2 regions of the Mesorhizobium sp. M0001 genome follow, and region 1 is predicted to be linked to the other one. Evidence: riboswitches for the same ligand, from Rfam matches in the RefSeq annotation. Region 1 holds a riboswitch; the other holds the start of a gene.
What was found. A riboswitch is a leader RNA that binds a small molecule or an ion and turns the genes downstream of it on or off. The one in region 1 is predicted to bind thiamine pyrophosphate.
Positions count from the first base shown of each region.

Region 2: another riboswitch for thiamine pyrophosphate. It lies ahead of NKK50_RS25855 (YkoF family thiamine/hydroxymethylpyrimidine-binding protein); the one in region 1 lies ahead of thiB (thiamine ABC transporter substrate binding subunit).

Region 1 is NZ_JAMYVS010000024.1:1,423-12,643, forward strand. It holds gene NKK50_RS30180 (ABC-F family ATP-binding cassette domain-containing protein) at 1-1,818, opposite strand, end outside; gene NKK50_RS30185 (thiamine diphosphokinase) at 1,820-2,479, opposite strand; TPP riboswitch at 2,642-2,756, shown strand; gene thiB (thiamine ABC transporter substrate binding subunit) at 2,800-3,807, shown strand; gene thiP (thiamine/thiamine pyrophosphate ABC transporter permease) at 4,028-5,626, shown strand; gene thiQ (thiamine ABC transporter ATP-binding protein) at 5,623-6,387, shown strand; gene NKK50_RS30205 (M48 family metalloprotease) at 6,719-8,125, shown strand; gene NKK50_RS30210 (RNA polymerase factor sigma-32) at 8,222-9,079, opposite strand; gene NKK50_RS30215 (amino acid ABC transporter substrate-binding protein) at 9,477-10,250, shown strand; gene NKK50_RS30220 (amino acid ABC transporter permease) at 10,388-11,068, shown strand; gene NKK50_RS30225 (amino acid ABC transporter ATP-binding protein) at 11,065-11,221, shown strand, end outside.
Region 2 is NZ_JAMYVS010000012.1:25,811-37,031, forward strand. It holds gene NKK50_RS25820 (hypothetical protein) at 208-429, shown strand; gene NKK50_RS31395 (hypothetical protein) at 653-1,183, opposite strand; gene NKK50_RS25830 (hypothetical protein) at 1,299-1,601, shown strand; gene NKK50_RS25835 (DUF1236 domain-containing protein) at 1,944-2,273, shown strand; gene NKK50_RS25840 (hypothetical protein) at 2,372-2,587, shown strand; gene NKK50_RS25845 (DUF2934 domain-containing protein) at 2,680-2,919, shown strand; gene NKK50_RS25850 (hypothetical protein) at 3,076-3,468, opposite strand; TPP riboswitch at 3,670-3,782, shown strand; gene NKK50_RS25855 (YkoF family thiamine/hydroxymethylpyrimidine-binding protein) at 3,773-4,381, shown strand; gene NKK50_RS25860 (ABC transporter permease) at 4,637-5,479, shown strand; gene NKK50_RS25865 (ABC transporter ATP-binding protein) at 5,476-6,258, shown strand; gene NKK50_RS25870 (ABC transporter substrate-binding protein) at 6,255-7,262, shown strand; gene NKK50_RS25875 (LexA family transcriptional regulator) at 7,425-8,087, opposite strand; gene NKK50_RS25880 (hypothetical protein) at 8,168-8,542, shown strand; gene NKK50_RS25885 (GcrA cell cycle regulator) at 8,629-9,321, shown strand; gene NKK50_RS25890 (DUF6456 domain-containing protein) at 9,650-10,249, shown strand; gene NKK50_RS25895 (hypothetical protein) at 10,315-10,623, opposite strand; gene NKK50_RS25900 (NmrA family NAD(P)-binding protein) at 10,827-11,221, shown strand, end outside.

The DNA.
Region 1 (11,221 bases):
CCCCTCCATCTCCTCACGCAGCATTTCCAGCTCCAGCCACTCTTCCTCGAGTGCGGCCAGCGTGGCGCGTTCCTTGTCGAGGGCGGCGATGGTCTTTTGGAACGAGGCCGGGTCGCGCTCGTAATAGGCGGGATCGGCAATGTTGTTTTCCAACCGCGAGATCGAGGCCATTATCGCCTCGATCTTCTTGGGCAAGGATTCCAGAGCGAATTTCTGCTTGAACGACAGTTTCTTAGACGGCCCTTTTGGCGCTGCCGGCTCGCTCTTGCCCGGCGCCGGCGCATCGCTGGCTTCGGCCTTGGCGCGCGCCTTGCGGTCGTCGAGCCGGGTGCCGCCGCGCTGCGCCAGCATGTCGGAATAGCCACCGGCATATTCGATCCAGCGGCCGCCTCCGTCCGGGGCGATGATGCTGGTGACGGTGCGGTCGAGGAAGTCGCGGTCGTGGCTGACCAGGATGACCGTGCCGGCAAAGCCGGCGACAAGTTCCTGCAACAGTTCCAGCGTCTCCATGTCGAGATCGTTGGTCGGCTCGTCGAGCACCAGAAGGTTGGCCGGCCGCGCCAGAACACGCGCCAGGAGCAGCCGCGCCCGTTCGCCGCCGGACAGCTCGCGCACCGGGGTGCGCGCCTGTTCCGGCTTGAACAGGAAATCCTTCATGTAGGACACGACATGGCGCTGCTCGCCATTGACGACGAGGTTTTCGCCGCGCCCGTCCGTGAGATACTGCGCCAGGGTCTCGGCCGGATCGACCGCCTCGCGCTTCTGGTCGAGCGTGGCGATTTCCAGATTGGTGCCGAGCCGCACCGAGCCGGCATCGGGCTTCATCTCGCCGGTGAGCATCTTCAACAGCGTCGTCTTGCCGGCGCCGTTCGGCCCGACAAGGCCGACGCGATCGCCGCGCTGGATGCGGGTCGAGAAGCCCTTGACCACGGTCAGGTCGCCAAAACTCTTCTCGATGTTCTTGGCCTCGATCACCAGCTTGCCGGATTCGGCGGCGTCGCTGGCCACCATGGTCGCCGAGCCCTCGGCGCCGCGATGGCCGCGAAAACGCTGGCGCATGGTCTGCAGTTCGCCCAGGCGGCGCATGTTGCGTTTGCGGCGAGCCGTCACGCCATAGCGCAGCCAATGCTCCTCGCGCACGATCTGGCGGCCGAGCTTGTGCTGTTCGCGCTCTTCCTCTTCCAGCACAAGGTCGCGCCATTCCTCGAAATGGCCAAAGCCCTTGTCGAGGCGGCGGGTCTGGCCACGGTCGAGCCAGACAGTGGCGCGCGAGACGCGTTCGAGGAAGCGACGGTCGTGCGAGATGACGATCAGCGCCGAAGACGTCCGGACAAGCTCTTCTTCCAGCCATTCGATGACCGACAAATCGAGATGGTTCGTCGGCTCATCAAGCAGCAGAATATCGGGTTCGGGCGCCATGACGCGGGCAAGTGCTGCGCGGCGCGCCTCGCCGCCGGAGAGATCGTTGGGGTTCTCCGTGCCGGCGAGGCCGAGATGCTCCATCAGATATGTGGCGCGGTAGGGATCGTCGGCAGGCCCAAGCCCGGCCTCGACATAGGCGCGCACATTGGCAAAGCCGTCCATGTCGGGCATTTGCGGGAGATAGCGCACCGTTGCCGAAGGCTGGCGGAAGACCTCGCCGTCTTGCGGCTCGATCAGACCAGCAGCAATCTTCAGGAGCGTCGACTTGCCGGAGCCGTTGCGGCCGACGAGCGCGATCTTGTCACCGGCGGACGCCGTCAGTTCGGCGCCATCGAGCAGCGGCGTGCCGCCAAAGGTCAGTCTTATGCCGTCGAGGTTGAGAAGGGGCGGGGCCATGTCAGCTTTCAGGCAAGGGGTAGGGGTGGGCGAGCAGCAGCGCGCGGCCATGGCCGAGCGCGATTTCGAGGCCGCCCCCGGTCGTGTTGGACTTGACCTCGTTCGAGATGGTCAGCGACGAGCCGAACACGACCTCGACATGGTCGAGCGGCCACTTCGCGCCGGACACGGTGAGGCCCGAAAGATCGGAAAAGCCGAGCACCGAAAACAGCGTTCCGTCGGCATAGTCGAAGCCGGCCTTGCCAGGCAGCAGAGGGGCGCCTTCCTGCGCTCCGCTGGTCAACAGCAATTTTGTGCCGGCCTCGGCCAGCCGCAGGCTGAGCGCCAGATGGAGGAAGGCGTGGTCGGCGCGCTTGCCGCCGAAAGCGCCGGCCAGCACCAGGCTGGTGGCGCCGCGTTCCAATGCCGCCGCGATCGCCAGTTCGCCATCGGTCTTGTCCTTTTCGGGAGGAAACACCTCCCGCGGCACGGCGGCGAGATCGGCAGGCAGGTCCGCCGGCACGGAATCGAAATCGCCGACCCACAGCTCCGGCATCACGCCGAGCAGGCGGGCATGATCGATGCCGGCGTCGGCGGCGATGACGCGCGTGCCCGCGACCTGGCGGTCGAGCCGCGGCGTGCGGACGAGATCGCCGCCAAGCAGGATGGTGAATGTGCTCATATCCGCTGGCCCTTACCAGCCCCGCCGACGAAACGGAAGGCCGAGCGGCACCGTCACTCTTTGTTGGAGCATGATCTTTTTCCGGAAACGGATTCCACTTTCCGGGATCACGCTCGGGCAAACTTCCACTTGCGTGGCACCTTGGCCGGGCCTATGTGTCGAAACGCTCTAACGGGGTGCCGGACGCGATCTTCGCGGACCGGCTGAGAGGCAGTCTCGCCAACCCGCTGAACCTGATCCGGTTTGTACCGGCGGAGGGATTAGACGCTTCGGACAGCCCGACGCCTCAATTCCTTTCAACACGAATGAAGGAGGCGCCGATGCGCATTTTTTTGTCCCGTCTTGTCCCAGCGCTTGGGCTTGCTGTTTCGCTACTGGCAAGCCCTGCGTGCGCGCAGGAAAAACTCACGATCTATACCTATGAGAGTTTCACTGCCGACTGGGGTCCAGGCCCCCAGGTGAAGAAGGAATTCGAGGCCGAGTGCGGCTGCAGCGTCGACTTCGTCTCGGTGGCCGACGGCGTCGCGCTGCTCAATCGCGTCAAGCTCGAAGGTGCGTCGACCAAAGCCGATATCGTGCTTGGCCTCGACACCAACCTCACCGCGGAAGCCAAGGCTTCCGGCCTGTTTGTCCCACATGGCGCGGTGGCTGAAAACAACGTGCCGGGCGGCTGGAGCGACGACACTTTCGTGCCCTACGATTATGGCTATTTCGCCGTCGTCTACGACACCGAGAAGCTGAAGAACCCACCGAAGAGCCTGAAGGAATTGGTCGAGGGCGATGCCGCCGACAAGATCGTCATCCAGGATCCGAGGACGTCGACGCCGGGCCTTGGCCTGCTGCTGTGGGTTAAGTCGGTCTATGGCGACAAGGCGCCGGAAGCCTGGGCGAAACTCAAGGGCAAAGTGCTGACGGTGACGCCGGGCTGGAGCGAGGCCTACGGCCTGTTCACCAAGGGCGAGGCGCCGATGGTGCTTTCCTATACGACGTCGCCGGCCTACCACATGGTGGCCGAGAACACCGGGCGCTTCCAGGCGGCGTCGTTCGAGGAGGGCGAGTATCTGCAGGTCGAGGTCGCCGGCATCACCACCACGGGCGCGAAGAGCCCGCTGGCGGCGAAGTTCCTGGCCTTCATGACCGGGCCGAAATTCCAGGATGTCATTCCGGAGACCAACTGGATGTTCCCGGCCGGGAAAACCGACAAGCCGCTCAATCCGGCTTTTGATAGGCTGGTCAAGCCGGCGAAGACCTTGCTGTTCAGCCCGGAAGAGGTCGCGGCAAATCGCAAGGCCTGGGTGGATGAATGGCTGGCGGTGATGAGCAAGTAGCTTTGGCTGTATGATCGAAAGATGAGTGCCCTACGGCGCCCCCCTCTGTCCTGCCGGACATCTCCCCCACGAGGGGGGAGATTGGCCTTTACGTTGACTTTCGCCAATCTCCGAAGCTGCAGGAATGAGCGGAGCGCTAAAACCGCCAATCTCCCCCCTCGTGGGGGAGATGTCCGGCAGGACAGAGGGGGGCGCGAAGGAACGCGACGCCCGGTAAAGAGTGCAACGCTCTGACCCCCGCATCACGGCCGGCATTGTCGCGCTTGCGGCAATCGCGCTGCTGATCGGTGGCGCCTTCGCCGGCCTTATCCGCGAAGGCGCGCACGACCTTTCCGGCGCCGCGTCCGCCTTTGACCTCTATCTCCTGCGCGTTGTCCGCTTCACGCTCTGGCAGGCTGCGCTCTCGATGCTGCTTTCCGTCGTACCGGCGCTGTTCGTCGCCCGGGCGCTGTCGCGGCATCCGCGCTTCTTCGGACGCGGCTTCATCCTGCAGCTATTCACTGTGCCCCTTGCCTTGCCGGCAATTGTCGGAGCGCTGGGAATACTGGCGCTCTATGGCCGCGCCGGTTATTTCGCCGCGATCGGTGGCCAGAGCTGGCCCGACATCTATGGGCTGTCGGGCATCCTCGTCGCCCACGTCTTCTTCAACCTGCCGCTGGCCACCCGGCTGTTCCTCGAAGCGCTGGGAACGGTGCCGGCCGATCAATGGCGGCTGGCGAGCCAGCTCGGCATGGGGGCGAGGCCAGCCTTCCGGCTGATCGAGTGGCCGGTGCTGCGCGCCGCGCTGCCGGGCGTCGCCGGGCTTGTCTTCATGCTTTGCATCACCTCCTTCACCATCGTCCTGATCCTCGGCGGCGGGCCGGCGGCGACGACGCTGGAAGTCGCCATCTATCAGGCGCTGCGTTTCGACTTCGATCCGGCGCGAGCGGTGACGCTGACGGTGCTACAGATCGCGCTGACTTTCGCCGTCATGCTGGCGCTGACGCGGCTCGGCGCCAATGTGACCGGCGACGCCAATTTGCCTGTCGCGCCGCGCCGCTATCACTTGGCCGGCAAAGCAGAAACAGCGTTCAACGCCGTCCTGATCGTGCTCGCCTTGCTGTTCGTCGCCGGACCGATGGCGGCCACCGTTGCCTCCGGCCTCGGCGCCGATCTCGGCCGGCTGGCGGGCGAGAGTGCCGTGCGTCAGGCGACGCTGACCAGCGCCGGTCTCGCCTTCTCGGCGGCGCTACTTTCGGTGGCGCTGGCACTGTCGCTGATCATGGCGCGGCGGGCACTGTCGCTGCGCCGCCGGTCCAGTGCCCGTTCATTGCTCGAACATGCCACCGACACCGGCGCCGGCTTCGTCCTCGTCGTGCCGCCCATCGTCATCGGCGCCGGCTGGTTTCTCCTGCTGCGCACGGTCAGCGATGTCTTTGCCATCGCGCCGGTCATGGTCGTCACCGTCAATGCGGTGATGGCGATGCCCTTTGCCATCCGCGCGATGCGCCCGGCCTATGATGCGGCGAGCGAGCGCCATGAAAAGCTGTGCGCGCAGCTCGGCATTGCGGGCTGGAACCGGCTGCTTCTGGTCGACTGGCCATCGCTCCGGCGGCCGCTGGCCACCGGCTTTGCCTTCGCCATGGCACTGTCGCTCGGCGATCTCGGCGTCATCGCGCTGTTCGGCAGCGATTCGGTGCAGACCTTGCCCTATCTCCTGCTGGCGCGCATGGGCAGCTATCGCACGGCCGATGCTGCCGGGCTGGCTTTGCTGCTCGGGGCGGTCTGCCTTGCATTGGTGGTCGCGGCAGACTGGCTGGGACGGGGAGAGAGATCGTGACGTCCGCTGTGGAGAAAGGCACGACTGTCCGGCTGGACACGGTCTCGTTCAGCTATGGCGAAACGTCATTCCTGTTCGATGTCGAATTCCATACATCTAAGATCACCGCCATCATGGGGGCAAGTGGTTCGGGCAAATCGACCTTGCTCAATCTGGTGGCTGGTTTCGAGACGCCGGAGTCCGGTCGTGTGCTGATCGGCGGCGCCGATGTCGGCGCCGAGCCGCCTTCGGCGCGGCCGGTGTCGATGGTATTCCAGGAAAACAATCTGTTTGCTCATCTCTCGGTGGAGAAGAATGTCGGGCTCGGCCGCTCGCCATCGCTCAACCTGACCGACGCCGATCGCGCCGCAATCGCCGAGGCGCTTGACCGCGTCGGCCTGGCCGGCAAGGAGATGCGCCTGCCGCGCGAACTCTCCGGCGGCGAAAGGCAGCGCGTAGCGCTCGCCCGCGTTCTGGTGCGCGACCGGCCAGTGCTGCTGCTCGACGAGCCGTTCGCTTCGCTCGGGCCAGCACTGCGCGACGACATGCTCGACCTGGTGGCCGGCGTTCATGCCGAGCGGGCGATGACGGTGCTGTTCGTCACGCATCAGCCGGAAGACGCTCGCCGTATCGGCGAGCAGATGGTTTTTCTGGACAATGGCAGGGTTGTCGCGACGGGACCTGCCGCCGATTTTTTCGACGGCACTGGCCCTGAAGCGTTTCGGCGCTATATCGGCGCAAGTTCGGGCGGATCACGCGATATTGCCCGGAAGCGGACATAATTTACGACCAAACCGGCTACAGGTGATGTGGCGCTTGCTTGCCATGGTCCAGCTGATGTGGCTAGGTCCGCTTAGTACTGGTCCGGCACGAGCCGTGATTTGCCCCCTACAGCGCCGCATCCGGCCGGATGCGTAAACGCTGTAGGTTTTTTGATGTGTGCAGGATTGCCAACGAAAACCGATTTTTCGCTGGCACGGACCCCGGTCCAAATCATGCGCCGAGAGCTGAAGGAACGCCGTGCTGCCGACCGGCACTGACACTTTGAAACGCAGACCGCTGGTGCGCTTCCTCGCGCTGGCCGGCCTTGCCGTGGCGCTGGCCAGCTGCCAGATGTTCACGCCTCCCGAAGTGCAGGAATCTGGCTTCCAGCCTTCCGACAAGCCGATCACGGTCGACAATGTCGCCGCCAACAGCAAGCTTGCCGAACTGGCGAAGGCACAGCATCCGCGCATCCTTGCCACCTATGGCGGCGAATATTCCGATCCCAAGCTCGAGCGCATGGTGGCCAAGGTTGTCGGCAGCCTGACCGTGGTGTCGGCCAATCCGACCCAGACCTATCGCATCACCATCCTCAATTCGCCAAACGTCAACGCTTTCGCGCTGCCGGGCGGCTATCTCTACGTCACCCGCGGCCTGCTGGCGCTGGCCAATGATTCGGCCGAACTCGCCGCCGTCATCGCGCATGAGATGGGCCACGTCACCGCCAATCACGGTCTGCAGCGACAGCAGCTCGAGGCCGAGGAAGGCCTGGCGACCAAGGTGGTCTCCGATGTGCTGGGCGACAGTCCGACCGCCAAGCAGGCATTGATCCGCGGCAAGCTGAGGCTGGCGCAGTTCTCGCGCAACCAGGAGCTGGAGGCAGACGCGATCGGCATCAAATCGATCGGCGAGGCGGGTTACGATCCCTATGCCGCCGGGCGTTTCCTGCAGTCGATGTCGGCCTATACCGATTTCCGCTCGATCAGCGGCGCCACCGACGCCAGCCTCGACTTCCTGGCTACGCACCCCAACACGCCGCAGCGAATTGATCTGGCGCAGCGCCACGCCCGCCAGTTCGGCGCGCCGGGCATCGGCACCCGCGACCGCGATTCCTTCCTGGCCGGGATAGACGGCCTGCTCTATGGCGACACGCCGGAAGAGGGCTATGTGCGCGGCCAGACCTTCCTGCATCCGGGCCTCGGCGTTTCGTTCACGGTGCCCGACGGCTTCATCATCGACAATTCGGCGGCGGCGGTGACGGCGACCGGTCCCGGCGACATGGCGATCCGCTTCGACGGTGTGTCGATCGACAAGGATCGTGCGCTGACCGACTACATCAGAAGCGGCTGGGTGGCTGGTCTCGACGAGACCAGTGTGCGCCAGGAGACGATCGACGGCAACGAGGCGGCGACAGCGCACGCCGGCGCCGATGGCTGGCAGTTCGACATTGCGGTGATCCGCGCCGGCGGCCAAGTCTACCGGCTTTTGACAGCGGCCCCCTCGGCCAGCACGACACTCGATCCGGTGGCACGCTCGGTCAGCGGTTCGTTCCGCGTGCTCAGCCCCGCCGAGAAAGCGGCACTGAAGCCGCTGCATATCCGCGTCGTCACGGTACAGGCCGGGCAGACGATGGGCACACTTTCGGCGCAGATGGTCGGCGTCGACCGCAAGCTCGATCTGTTCCGCGTGCTCAACGCGATGTCGCCGGGCGCCTCGGTTTCGGCCGGCGACAAGGTCAAGATCGTCACGGACAGATAGCGCCGGTCTTCGTCAGAAACCCCAGCCTTCGTAGTGCTTTTTTCTGAGATAACTTTTCTGAGATAACTCGGGGCGGTACCCCTGTTCCTGGCAATCTCACGCTGCCATGAATTCGGGGTTCTGCTTGACCAGCGCGAGCTTGAGCTTTTCCATGGCGCGGGCCTCGATCTGGCGGACACGCTCCTTGGAAATGCCGAGCGTCTCGCCGAGCGCCTCAAGCGTCGCACCTTCGTCGGTCAGCCGACGCTCCTCGATGATCCTGAGTTCGCGGGCATTGAGCGCGCGGAGCGCCGTCTTCAGCCACATCAGGCGCCGTTCGACGTCGATGGTGTCGCCGGCGACCTCGTCAGGCAATGGATCGTCCGAAATCAGGAAGTCCATCCGCTCGGTGGTACCGGCCTCATCGGCGAGGGGTGCGTTGAGCGAAGAGTCAGGTGCTGAAAGCCTGGAATCCATCTTCTCGACATCGGCCTCGGAGACGCCGAGGGCTACCGAGACTTCGCGGTAGAGCGTGGCGTTAGAGATCGGCTCGGCGCCGTTGGCAAGACGGGCGCGCAGGCGCCGCAGGTTGAAGAACAGCGCCTTTTGCGCCGAAGAGGTGCCGCCGCGAACGATCGACCAGTTGCGCAGGATGTAGTCCTGCATCGAAGCGCGGATCCACCATGTCGCATAGGTCGAGAAGCGCACCTCGCGCTCCGGCTCGAAACGCGCGGCTGCTTCCAGCAGCCCGACATGGCCCTCCTGGACCAGATCGCCGAGCGGCAGGCCGTAATGTCGGAATTTCGAAGCCATGGAGATGACCAGCCGCATATGGGCGACGGTAATCTGATGCAGCGCCTGCTGATCCTGGTCTTCCTTCCAGCGCAAGGCGAGAACATGTTCCTCATCGCGCTCGAGGTAAGGGGCTTTCATTGCCGTGCGGACCATGGTCCGTCCTGCCGTGTCTTCGATCATGCCGCGCTCCTGCTCCCGGACATTTTCGGACGGCCTGGCGGCCGTTATCTCTGTTTGACGCAATTCCGAGGGAAACCGCTTTCCCACTTTCCTGGAATTGCTTCGGGCCTAGCGCAGCCAAGGGTTCTTGAAATGGAAACGCGGCGCCCTACAACAAGCCATGAACGTGCCACACCGGGGATTGGTTCCGCCGCCGATGGCGGTTGTTTTGTGCGGTCCGACAGGGCGCATCGACACCGCAGATCGGGACTATTGGCACCGATCCGAGCTGCTTTGAGAATCTGATTTCTGGATCGTCGTTTTTTTGAAATCTGGTTCCTTATTTTGCTGCGCTGTATCTGTCAGTTTCCGGCTCTCACAAGCGCCGGACACCGGCCAAGGACGGGATCACACAGAAATGAAATGGCTCAAGTCGCTCATCGTCGCCGGAACGCTTCAGGTTCTGGCTGTTACATCAGGCCATGCCGGCGCCAATCTTGACCAGATCAAGCAGGCCGGCACCCTCAAAGTCGGCACCGAAGGCACCTATGCGCCCTTCACCTATCATGATGCTTCCGGCGCGCTGGTCGGCTTCGACGTCGAGATCGCCAAGGCGATCGGCGACAAGCTCGGCGTCAAGGTCGAGTTCCTCGAAGGCAAATGGGACGGGCTGATCGCCGGCCTCGACGCCAACCGCTACGACGCCGTGATCAACGAGGTCGGCATCACCGACGCGCGCAAGGCCAAGTACGATTTCTCCGATCCTTACATCGCCTCCAAGGCCGTGCTGATCGTGCGCGGCGACAACACCGACATCAAGACCTTCGCCGACCTCAAGGGCAAGAAGTCGGCACAGTCGTTGACATCGAATTTCGGCAAGCTCGCCGAGACCAACGGCGCCGAACTCGTCGGCACCGACGGCTTCGACCAGTCGATCCAACTGCTGCTCACCGGCCGCGCCGACGCCACCATCAATGACAGCCTGTCTTTCCTCGACTTCAAGAAGCACAAGCCGGACGCCAATGTGAAGATCGCCGCGCAGGAAGAGAACGCCGACTATTCCGGCGTCATCGTGCGCAAGGGTGATCCGGAGCTGGTCGCGGCGATCAACAAGGCGCTGGCCGACATCAAGGCCGACGGCACCTACAAGAAGATCGCCGACACTTATTTCGGCCAGGATGTCTCGCAGTAAAGACCATCTCCCGGCGGTTTGCCGGCAATGACAAATAGCGGCGGGCCGTCTTTGACGGCTCGCCGTTTTTCGCATGATATGAGAAGCACACAATCGCACTGCCGTCACCGCGGCGGTCTGTGAAGGAGGAGCCGTTCGTGCCGCACTGGCTACACCTGATGCTGGACTCGTTGCCGACACTGCTGTGGGCGGCGTTGATCTTCACCGTACCGCTGACATTGCTGTCGTTCGCACTCGGCCTGTTCGTCGGCCTGGTTGTCGCCCTGGTGCGGCTGTTCGGTCCCAAGCCTCTGGTTGCCGTGGTCCGCTTCTATGTCTGGATCTTTCGCGGCACGCCGCTTCTGGTGCAGCTGTTCCTGATCTTTTACGGCCTGCCTTCGGTCGGCATATTGCTGGATGCTTTTCCGGCGGCGCTGATTGGATTCACCCTCAACATAGGCGCCTACAGTTCGGAAATTATCCGCGCCGTGATCGGCTCGGTGCCGAAGGGCCAGTGGGAGGCGGCCTATTCGATCGGCATGACCTGGAGCCAGGCGATGCGGCGCACCATCCTGCCGCAAGCCGGCCGCGTCGCCGTGCCGCCGCTGTCAAACACCTTCATCTCGCTGGTCAAGGATACGTCGCTCGCCGCCGCCATCACTGTGCCGGAGATGTTCCAGGCGGCGCAGCGCATCGTCGCCACCACCTATGAGCCGCTGATCCTCTATGTCGAGGCGGCGATCCTTTATCTGGCGATGAGCTCGGTGCTTTCGGCCTTGCAGACGCGGCTGGAGGAGCGGCTCAACCGTTATGGCGGCTTCCTGGAGGCGCGCTCATGATCGGCCTCACCGACATCGAAAAGCGCTTCGGCGACAATCTGGTGCTGAAGGGCGTGACGGTCACCATTGCCGAAGGCAACGTCACCGCGCTCGTCGGCCCCTCCGGCGGCGGCAAGAGCACACTGCTGCGCTGCATCAACCTGTTGGAGATCC
Region 2 (11,221 bases), on a different contig from region 1:
CAGGCCGATTGCCGCAGCCGCTTGCTGCGGTGTCTATCGCCGCGTCGGCGCTTAACATACCCGAGTCCCACCACGTATTATTTCGTGACTATTTGGCGCCGGAACCTTCCCAGATATCGCGCGTTGCGGCGACTGTATTCGCGCTGCCTTATATATAGGCAGCCTTGAGTACGTCCACAGCATGGGTTGGGGGAGGAGCAGGACACCATGTCGAACAGAGAAATCGGAACGTCGGCCTCCCTGGGCCGACGCATCGCCGATCTGAAAGCCAGGATGCGAGACGCCAGCGTTACTGAACACGAGATGCAGACCTTCCAGAAGGTCGCAGCCATCATGGGAGGTGTCGAAGGCTCCCTACGCCTCGACGCCGACGACCTGATCGCGGCGTCCTTCGTCACCGAGGCGCTCGGCGATCCCGGGTCGAATTGAAGGTCAGAGCCCGTCGGCACCCAAGTGCCGGCGGTCGATGGCCCGGTTCGCAGCGCCGCGATGCCGGAGCGTGTCTGCACAGCCCGCGGCGGGGATTTCTTGCGCACTTTGAAGATTTCAGGCGAGCGGCCTCGACGGCGCTTGAAATATTGGGCTTCGCGTTCGTGCTTCTCGGCTGTCGAAGGTGCCGAGATTGTCGCCGTCCAGCCCTTGACCACAAGGGCTAAGCCAAACCGCCAAGGCGGCTTAAACGAAGGATCCGGCCAGCCGGATCCTTCGAAATATCCCGATGCTCCGGCATCGCCTTCAGCTCATCCTTGGTCCAACTGGTGACGGCGTGGACGTCCCGGGAAACCTCTCGAAAGTCCGCGGTCGCTGCCTTACACGTCGTCGAACGGGCCGCCGCGCCTCGCCAGGTCGTGACCAATGGCGGCTTCCTCGGCGTCGTCGGGCAAGGCATCGTCACTGTCCTGGTAGGGTTGTCGTCATCCTCCTCGGGCAATTCGCCTTCCTTCTCGACACCGGTGGTGTCCGGCAGGCTTTCCTCATCTGCTCCGTCGGGCAGGACCGTTGCGCCACGCAGCGCATCCCAATCCTGCCGGCGCGGCGTCGGCGCTTCCACCTCGTCATTGGCGATCCTGTCGCGGGCATCGTTTTTGCTCGGTGGCGCCTCGACCCCGTCATTGGGTTTTCTGTTTCGTTCTTCCATGATTGCCTCCTCCGGGCGGCTTTGCGTCGAGAAGGTGGAACTCACTTCCGGCTGTCAGGTTCCGGCAACCACTCCATCTCCGTGGAACCAATTGCCGCCAGTCTGCTTTGCCAAGGACTAGTCTGCTTTGCCAAGGAGATGAATCCAGAGGAGCTGGACCATGAAGACTTTCCCCCTCATCCCATGCGTGCTGCTCCTGGCGCTGGCCGACCCGGCGGCTGCGCAGGACAATGGCGACCAGCACGGCCCTGCCGCGCCTTGCCAGGCGCAGCCTCAGGACGATGGTCAGAAGCCGCCGGTCGCCAATGGCGGCGGCGAATCGACCAGCACGCTCGGTCCCTGCGGCGGCGTGCTGCAGCCGCCGCCCAGTGGTGACCAGGGTATGACGCAGCCGCCGCCGGATCAGGGCAAGACGCCGGTGATCAAGCCTGGCGAGGTGCCTGCGCAGCCGCCGAAGCAATGACCTTTTGCTTGAAACTTCACGGCGTGGCACGAAGGCGGTCGGTTCCGGTCTTGGCCGGGCGACGCGGTCACCGGATCAATGCCGGCGCCGGCCGCAATCGCCACCGGAATTGGAGCCGTGCATCATCCATGTCGAAGGTCTCCTGAGGGATTGTGCTTCAATGCGAATCTTGCGGGTGCGGGTTCTGCTGGCATGACCGGGAAGCCGATCAATTTAGTCTCCGCTTGCGGAACAAGACCGTACCGGCTGCGTTTGCCTCCAGGAGCCCGCCACCTCGATCTGCGCTGTTTTCGCCTCATGCGGGAACACGGCGGAGCTCGCCAACAACGACAGGAGACGAAGATGAAAACCATCCTTATTCCCGCCGTCGCCGGGCTCGCCATGATCGCTGGTATCGGCATTGCCGCCGCCGACGAGGTGATCGTCACGCAGCCGGCACAGCAGCAGGTGATCATCACCCCGGAACAGCGCACGGTCGTGCACCAGTACGTAAAGAAACATCCGCTTGCCTCGGTCAATCTGCTCGGCGTCGAATTGAATGTCGGCACTGCCTTGCCTGACACTGTCGAGCTGCAGGAGGTTCCCGACGTTCAGTACAGATACGCCGTCGTCGACAACCATACCGTGTTGGTCGACCCCAGCACGCGCAGGATTGTCGAGGTGGTCGAGTAACGCTCGACAACCTAACCATTCATCGGTGATACGGCCCTGTCGTTCTTCCCAAAAGGGCGGCAGGGCCGAATGACGAACATGATGAAAGGAGAATTGCCATGTTGCCGCATGTCGAGACCCCGAACTCCGCCAATGTTGCGGCGTGTTGCGACAAGTTGCTGGCCGAGCGCAACACGGCGCTGTTATCGATGAAGGAAGCGATCGCGCTCCTGCGGGAGCGCACCGGCACCGATCGTTCGGATGCCGACCTCGCGGGGCTGATCGTCAAGAAAGCGGCGCTGCTCGGCGTTGCGGTGATTTCCGACCCGCGCTGAGATGTCTCGTCACTCAAGACGCCGGCCGAATTTTCGGCTAATGTTTTCGTGGAATCTGGACCAACCGACCGGACCCAACCACGGAGGCTTAAGTGACGGACGACAAACAGGACCGCATTCGCCAGCGCGCGCACGAGATCTGGGAAAAGGCCGGCCGGCCTGAAGGCGCGCATCAGGAACACTGGGAGCAGGCCACGGCTGAAGTCGATGGCGCGGTCGCCAAGCCCAAAAAGGCGGCGAAGAAAGCTGACGCCAAGCCCGCCAAGGCAGCCGCCAAGCCAAAGGCCGCGAAGCCTGCCGCCGCAAAGTCCGGCAAAGCCAAATCGAAATAAGGCCAGAAATAAGGCCAGTCGAAATAAAGCAAGGCCGGAATTCGCTGGCCGGGCCATCCTTGGCGCCCGCCGTTCAGGCGCGCCCGAGCCTCTCAACCTGACGAATTGCGCCTGCGACGGGCAGCGCAATTCCTTGTGTTTGGCGACAGCCGCCCCTCATGCCTCCCAGGCATAACTCGACAGCGCAAAGCGAATCCCGGCAGCTGTCATGGCCAGTTCGCATTCGGTGATCTGGCGCAGGTGGCGCAGATAGCGCGTTACAGTCTGTGGCAGCCAGCCGGCGCAGGCCTCGACATAGGCGCGGCTGTGAACAAGGGTGCCGGTCGACAGCCTCTCGTCCTTCTCGGCAACGACTTTCAAATATTGGCGGATGAAGCGGATGTCGTCGGCGATGTCCTGGCTGGCCATTCGCCAGGCCCCGGCGAGGCGTTGGCACTGATCGAATGACAAGGGCAACAACGGCGGCGGCAATAAAGGCGGCGGCAACGACGGGGGTGACAGCAAAGGACGAGAGAGATCGGCGAAAGCAACATGGTTCGCTGTGCTCAAGGACATTCCTCTCTGCGAAAAGAGAGATCGTACTTTATGTACGAACGAGCGTCAAGCCAATTTCGTACGGTTGGGACGATAACGCAACGAACTGACGAGTCGTCTGTTAACGCCCGGGCGCCCGGCACGTCTGGCCCAAAACACTTTCCCGCAGTGCCTCAACAAACGGCTTCCCCAATGCCGCGAACGGTGCTTTAACCCGCCCATCCACAGGGGTGCTCCGTATCGTCGGGGCTGAGATGAGGGCGGCAAGCCTTCGGACCCTAAAGCTGATCTGGATAATACCAGCGGAGCGAGGCGGGCGATGTTTTCAGGCGCACAGATTTCCCTTTATCCCATGACCGACGATTTCGTCGGCGTCATCCTCGGCGCGCTCGGCGCGCTCGATCCCTGGCGCGACCGGCTGCGGATCGAAACCGATGACATCTCGACCCTTATGGTCGGGCCGCCCGAGGTGCTGTTTCCCGCCATGCGCGACCTGTTCGTCGCGGCGGCCAAAAGCGGCAAGCACTGTGTGCTTTCGGCGGCGGTCTCGCGCGGCTGTCCGGGCGAGCCCGACGATCCGATCTGCCGCTCCGACGAGACCGGCGGCCCCGCCATTCCGCTGGACGAGCGCAAGATCGCCGCGATCCGCGCTGTCCAGGCCACGCCGTCGACCGGCCAGCCGGTGGCGGCGCAGTTCTCGCTCTACGTTATGGGCACGGGCGACCATATGGACGAGATCTACGGCTGCATCGATTTCCTGAAACAGTCCGGCGTCTTTGAGCGCTCAAAGAACTTCTGCACCAAATTGCGTGGCGATGCCGGTGCGGTGTTTGCCACGCTCAACGAGGCCTTCTGCCGCTTCGGCCCCGGCGCCGGCCACGTCACCCTCGACATCACGATCTCGGCGAACAGCCCGAGCGCCGTCTGAGCCGCGGCTCAAGCGTCGTTCCTTGAGGATATTGCCGTGGCTGGTTTATCTGACCCATTGCGTGGAGGAGATGCCTCTGACCCCTCAGCACAAAGAGGAGGGGAGCCATTGGCGATTGGCGAAGACCGCGATGCCCACGAATCTCCCCCCTCGAGCAGGAGATGGCCGGCAGGCCAGAGGGGGTCCCAGCGCGTGGAGCGCCGACGTCCTTTTCGCATCGGCAAGGCGTGGGCGCTCTATGCGAGACGACCCCCTCTGTCGCCTTCGGCGACATCTCCCCCTCGAGGGGGGAGATTAGCCGCAGCCATCGCCAAGACCATCCCCGCCGCCTGCGCCTCCGCCCTGCTCCTCGCGGCGTGGGAGCTCTACGCCCGCTATGGTGGCGCTGCGCCCACCATGCTGCCGGCGCCGTCGCGCGTGCTGCAGCAGGCCTGGGAGCATCGCGCTGCCCTTGCCGACAACACGCTGCCCACCATCCGCGCCACATCAGCCGGCTTCGCCTGCTCGTTGGTCGCTGCCTTCGTGCTTTCGGCGCTGGTCGATTTCTTGGCCCCGCTGCGCCGCGCGCTGTTTCCGCTGCTGATCGTCAGCCAGACCTTGCCGCTGGTCGCGATTGCGCCGCTCATCGTGCTGTGGTTCGGCTTCGGGCTGATGCCAAAAATCTTGCTTGTGGCGCTCGTTACCTTCTTCCCGATGATGGTGGCGCTGGTCGAGGGTTTTGCCGCGACCAGCAAGGCGATTTCGCAGATGCTCGCCACCATGGGGGCAGGGCGCTGGCGCATCTTCTGGCTGGCGCGCCTGCCTTCGGCGCTGCCCTATTTCTTCGCCGGGCTGCGCATCTCCATCACCTACGCCGTCGTCGGCGCGATCTTCGCCGAATATGCGGGGGCGGCGAAGGGGCTGGGCATCTACATGCTCAATGCCAAGAACAACTTTCGGCCCGATCTGGTGCTCGCCGCGGTCGCCGTCAGCGCCGCGCTCACGCTTGTCTTGTTCGCCATTGCGGTGCTCGTCCAGCGCTTCGCCATGCCTTGGGAGAATGCAGGGAGCGAAAGCCGCGACGGCAAGGTTGAAGCTGCAGAAGAGAACCGTCAATGACGCGGCTCGAACTCCGGGACATCAGGAAGAACTTCGGCGCGCTTGAGGTGCTCGCCGGCATTTCGCTTCATGTCGCGGCCGGCGAGTTCGTCTCCATCCTCGGCCCTTCCGGCGCCGGCAAGTCGACGCTGTTCCAGTTGCTGACCGGCGCGCTGAAAGGCGAGGGCGACATGCGCTTCGACGGCGCACCATTGCAGGGCAGCCCCTTCGCCTTCATGCCGCAGCGCGACGCGCTGATGCCGTGGCGACGCGTCATCGACAATGTGACGCTGGGGCTGGAGGTGCAGGGCATGAAGCGCCGCGAGGCGCGCGCGTCCGTTGCGCCATTGTTCGCTGAGTTCGGCCTTGCCGGTTTCGAGCGCGCCTGGCCGGCCGAGCTTTCCGGCGGCATGCGCCAGCGCGCCGCCCTTTTGCGCACCGTGGTGCAGCAGCGCGACATGCTGCTGCTCGACGAGCCCTTTGGCGCGCTGGATGCACTGACCCGCGCGGGTATGCAGCGCTGGCTGGAAGGCATGTGGCAGCGCCACCGCTGGACCGCGCTGCTGATCACCCATGACGTGCGCGAAGCCGTCTACCTCTCCGATCGAATCTATCTGATGTCGGCGCGGCCGGCCCGCATCATCGGCGAGATTGCCGTGCCGCTGCCGCGCCCGCGCACCACCGGCAGCGATGCCGCGCGCCAGGCCGCCGCGCTCGAAGCCGACATCCTCGACACGCTGCTCAATCCCGGGACTGACCGGGGCTTGTTTCCGCAGACCGCTCAAAGGAGTTTTTCATGACCGAATTCACACGCCGGCAGGCTTTGCTGCTGACGCTGGCCGCCGGATTGCCGCTGGCCTCGCGCGCTCATGCGGCTGCGCAAAAAATCACCGTCGCGCTCGACTGGACGGTCAACACCAACCATGTCGGCCTGTTCGTTGCCCGCGACAAAGGATTCTACAACGAGGCCGGGCTCGATGTTGAGATCCTGCCCTATGGCGATACTGGCGCCGGCACGCTGGTCGCCAACCGCATCGCCGATTTCGGCATTGCCGGCGTCGGCCTGTTTACCCAGCGGGCTGCCGGCGCCGATCTCAAAGCGGTCTACGCCGTGGTCCAGCAGGAGACCGGCCGGCTGGTCTTCAACGCGGACCGTAGTGAGATCAAAGGCCCGAAAAACCTTGACGGCCTGACCTATGGCGGTTTCGGCAGCGCCTGGGAAAACACGCTGATCTCGACCATCATCCGCCACGATGGTGGCAAGGGCGTTTTCGAGACGGTGACATTAGGCACCTCGGCCTATGAGGCGCTGGCCAACGGCTCGGTCGACTTCACGCTGGAGGTCTCGACCTGGGAAGGCGTCGATGCGGAGCTGAAAGGCGTCAGGCAGCGCGGCTTCCGCTACGCCGACTACGGCGTGCCCGACGAGCACACCACCTTGATCGCCTCCAGCAATGCATATCTCCAGGCAAACCCGAAGGCCGCATCGGCCTTCGTCGAAGCAACGCGGCGCGGCTACCAGTTTGCCTGCGATCACCCGCAGGAGGCTGGCGACCTGCTGATCGCGTCCAACAAGGACGCGCTGACCGACCCGGCGCTGATCCACGCTTCGCTGAAGATGCTCGTCGACGGGCACTTCCTCAGAAGTCATGCCGGCGTCATCGGCACCGTCGACAAGGCCAAGATCGAGGCGATCGGAACCTACCTCTTCAGGGCCGGCATATTGCTCGATGGCGATGGCAAGGTTCTGAAGGAGAAGCCGGATTTTGGAGCGTATTTCACGAACGAGTTTTTGGGCGCGTAATCTCCCCCCTCAAGGGGGAGATGTCGCCGAAGGGGTCGGTACGTCCTGACGCGACTTCCTATCGCGGACAGAGGACGTCAGCGCCTTACGCGCGGCGACCCCCTCTGGCCTGCCGGCCATCTCCCCCTCGAGGCGGGAGATTGCGCCTCACCGCCTTCTCCCTCACATATCGATCATCGAGCGCTTCACCCGGCCGATGATGGTGATGGCGCCTTCGAGCGCCGGCGGCGGGATGTCCATGTAGGAGGCCGGCTGGAAGGGCGGGTTCTCGTTGGGGCGATAGCGCTTGTAGGTGGCCTGGCCGGATTCGTCCGAAATGACGTAGCAGCCATTGGTCACCAGCCGCTTGTCCCTGAGGTTGACGAAGATGATCGAATCCGGTGGCGAGATCTTGTTCATCGACGGGCCGTCGACGCGCAGCGCAATCCATTGGCCCTGCTCCAGATCGGTGGTGGGGATGGTCGGATAGTCGCTGAGATTGGCCACCGTATCCTGGCTGCCGAGTTCGCCGGCGCTGATCCACGAGACGATGGGCACATCGACGGTGGCCAGCGACGGCATCGGGATCTGCCGGCCCGACTCGTCAAAGCCGAAATGGCCCCCCGCAAGGCTGCCGCCGTCACCGTTGAACAAGAGCCAGCCGGGATCGACGCCGAACAGGCGGCCGTATTTCTCCGCCGCCTTGCGCGACAGCGGCCGGTTACCATTCTCGTGACTGATCAGCGTGTTCTTGTTGATGTCGCGCAATGCTCGCGCCGCGTCGCTCGGCGAGGCATAACCCGCCTCCGCCCGCGCCTGCTGCAATCTGTGCCTCGGTTCCTGCATCGTACAAATTGCCTGAAATTTATCGTCCAATTTGTACGATTTCGCTTGCGTACGTTTCGTACATATCGTACGCTTAGCGCATGATCGAACAAACCGCAAGCGTTTCCGCAGACATCGTCAGCTTTCTCCCATCGTCCGGGCTGTCCTCCTCCCCGGTCCGGACGCAAACCGGGGCTCTTGCCCCGGATCCGGTCGAACCGTCGTCCCCCCGATCGACCGGAACGGCCGGAGCCGCTCCTCTCCCGGCTCGGGCCACCTCTTCAGCCCATGGCGCCGCCGGTGCGCCAAGGGCTGTCTCCGGCGGGCAGGGTATTTCCTGCATCCGCACGGAAGATGGCACCGTCATCCTGTTCGACCGGCTGACGGGCAGGGCGGTTTCCGCCCTCACCAAAGCGGCCGCCGAAGCCGCCTTGCGGCATCTCGCCGGCTCGCTGCCGGCCGCCAGTATCGGCTGACCGCACCGACCATCCGCTCTGATTTTTTCCCGTGGGCCCTCGGGGCCGGCGCTCGGCCTTTGCGCGCGCAATCAATGGATACCGACATGACTGCCTATACCGACACCGAATTGCAGGAGATCGCCGTCTGGCTGAGGGATGGCCTGTCGGCCACAGGGATCGCCGTCCGCTTCACGGCGCTGCGCGGCAGTCCGGTCTCGCGCAATGCCATCATCGGCATCGTCCACCGCAACAGCGCGTTGAAGACCATCGGCTTCGCCAACCCCAGAGGCGGCAGGTCCGGCGGCCGACCGAGGAAGAATGCGACGGGGAAGACTGCGGCAAACGAGAATACCGCCAAGAGGAATCCGCCGGCGCAGCCAAGCAAGCTCGTAAGGGAAGTAGGAGTTTCGAAGCAGGCCGCGCCGGTCAAACCGGCCGCCAAACCGAGCCGTCAGCCATCGGCCAGGCCTCTGTTGCCAGCCCGTCCGGCGCCCTCGATCCCGGGCGAAGGACGGCTGGTGGTGGACGGCGAAATCTACCGCTTCAATGTGCCGGCGCCGCGCCCTGCCTCGCTCGGGCGTCAGCCGCATGTCGCCGCCATGCGCTTCATCGACTGCCTGTTCGACCGCTGCCGCGCGCCGCTCGACCTGACGTTGGAGGAAGACCCCGACAACGATGCTCCCGGCAGTCGGCCGGGGCTCGAGATGCTGTGCTGCGGCCTGCGCACAAGGGCGCTGAAAAGCTACTGCGAATATCATCAGACGCGTTTCCACCGACCTGTGGCGGAGGTGGTGTGAGCGGCTGGGCTCCGTTCCTCGCCTCCGGACGACCCCACCAATGATCGAAAGCCGGCGGGACAGCGCCCCCCTCTGTCCTGCCGGACGTTCGTCGCTCGGGAAGCCAAGCAATTGGCTTTCCGTCCGCTTCGCGGACCACTCCTCAACCTCCACGCGGGGGGAGATTGGCAGCTCGCCCGCACTGCCTTCCAACGGCGGTGGTGATTGGCGAAAGCCGACGCGACATCCGATCTCCCCCCAAGTGGGGGAGATGCCCGGCAGGGCAGAGGGGGGCGCGAAGGAACGCCAACCTTCCGGCTCAACAACCCAATCCCACAAGGATCCCCCGATGAGCAAAAAAACCGCGCAGAAAGCCAAACCGCCGAAATTGCCTGCGGGCGAAGCCGAGCAGGTGCGCATCCGCCGCGAGATCGGCCATGATTTCGCGCTGAAGGACGATCGCTTCGGCCGCAAGCGGTTGAGCGTCGGCACCGAAGAGGCGCGGCGCGTCTACGAGGTCTCCAATGACGGCTACACCGCGACCGGCGGCATCGTGCGGGTGCGCAATGTCGATCCGCTGGTCGGCATCACCTCGCTGACCCGCCAGCAGCGTGAGGCCGCCCAGCGGTTTCGCGACGATTTCGAGCGCGCCTCGCGTGACGGGCTGCGGCCGATGCCGTGGGAAGAGCGCATTGACGGCGGCCGCATCAATGGCGGCATCCCCGACCGCGTGCTCAACGCCGGCCGCGCCCACACCCATGCCATCGCCGCCATGGCCCACTGGGAAGTGACGGAGGTGGTTCGCAAGATCTGCCTCGAAGGCCAGTCGGTGAAGGCGCTCGCCGAACGCACCGGCGAGGGACGAGATGTGGTGGTGAAGCTGTTGAAGGTCGGGCTCGACCTTTTGGCCGTGGGTTACGGGATGATGCTGATGCGGAAGCCGCGATAAGGCCGGCAGCCGCGCAGGAAGCGGCCGGCCGGCAGATGCCGGCCGACCGGTTTCACCCTATCGGATCACCGTTCGCAAACGCGAATTTCCTCGATGATCCTGTGATGATGGCGCCAATGCTTGACCAACTCTATTCGGCAATGGCGATGGTGCCTGTGATACCTGTGGTACCTGAAGCCGTTGTCGTAGGCATTATACTGGTAGTAGGGGCGAGGAGCGTAGCGATCGTAATAGTCGCCATAGCTGTCATTGTAGTCATCGTCATAGTAGCCGTTGCCGATGCCGATCACGACGCGCCCGCCGGCATTCGCCGGAGCGATCATCGCCGCCGCCGCAGTGATAGCGATAGCCGAAGCAAGCAGGAGCTTTCTCATAGCTGCCTCCTATTCAAGGTTGCGCTAATATAACTCGCTGGGCACCACCTCGTTCCATAATTTTGCAAGATGCGAACGACCCCTGCGCCGTGCATTGCGAGGAAAGCCGGCGTCACCTCCTGTCAGCATCGTCCCCCGATTTTTGAACCCTTCGCCGCCCCAGCCATTAATCCGGCATGAATCAGCAAGGGAAGGACGAGACCATGCATGTCATTCTTGGAGGTACCGGCCATGTCGGCTCGGCGGCGGCAATGGCGCTGTTGCGGCAGGGAGAGGATGTCACGGTGGTGACGCGCGACGAGTCGAAGGCCGCATGGTTGGTTGAACAGGGCGCGGAGGCAGCGGTTGCCGATGTGCTCGATGTCGAGGCGCTGCGTGAAGTCTTGCGGCGCGGCAAGCGGGCGTTTCTGCTCAACCCGCCGGCCGATCCATCGACCGACACCGACGCCGAGGAGCGCAAGACGGTTGGCGCCATTGCGGCGGCACTGGAGGGCTCCGGCCTCGAAAAGCTGGTGGTGGAATCGACCTATGGCGCGCAGGCCGGCGAGGGTGTCGGCGATCTCACCGTCCTTTACGGCCTCGAGCAGAAGCTGAAGGC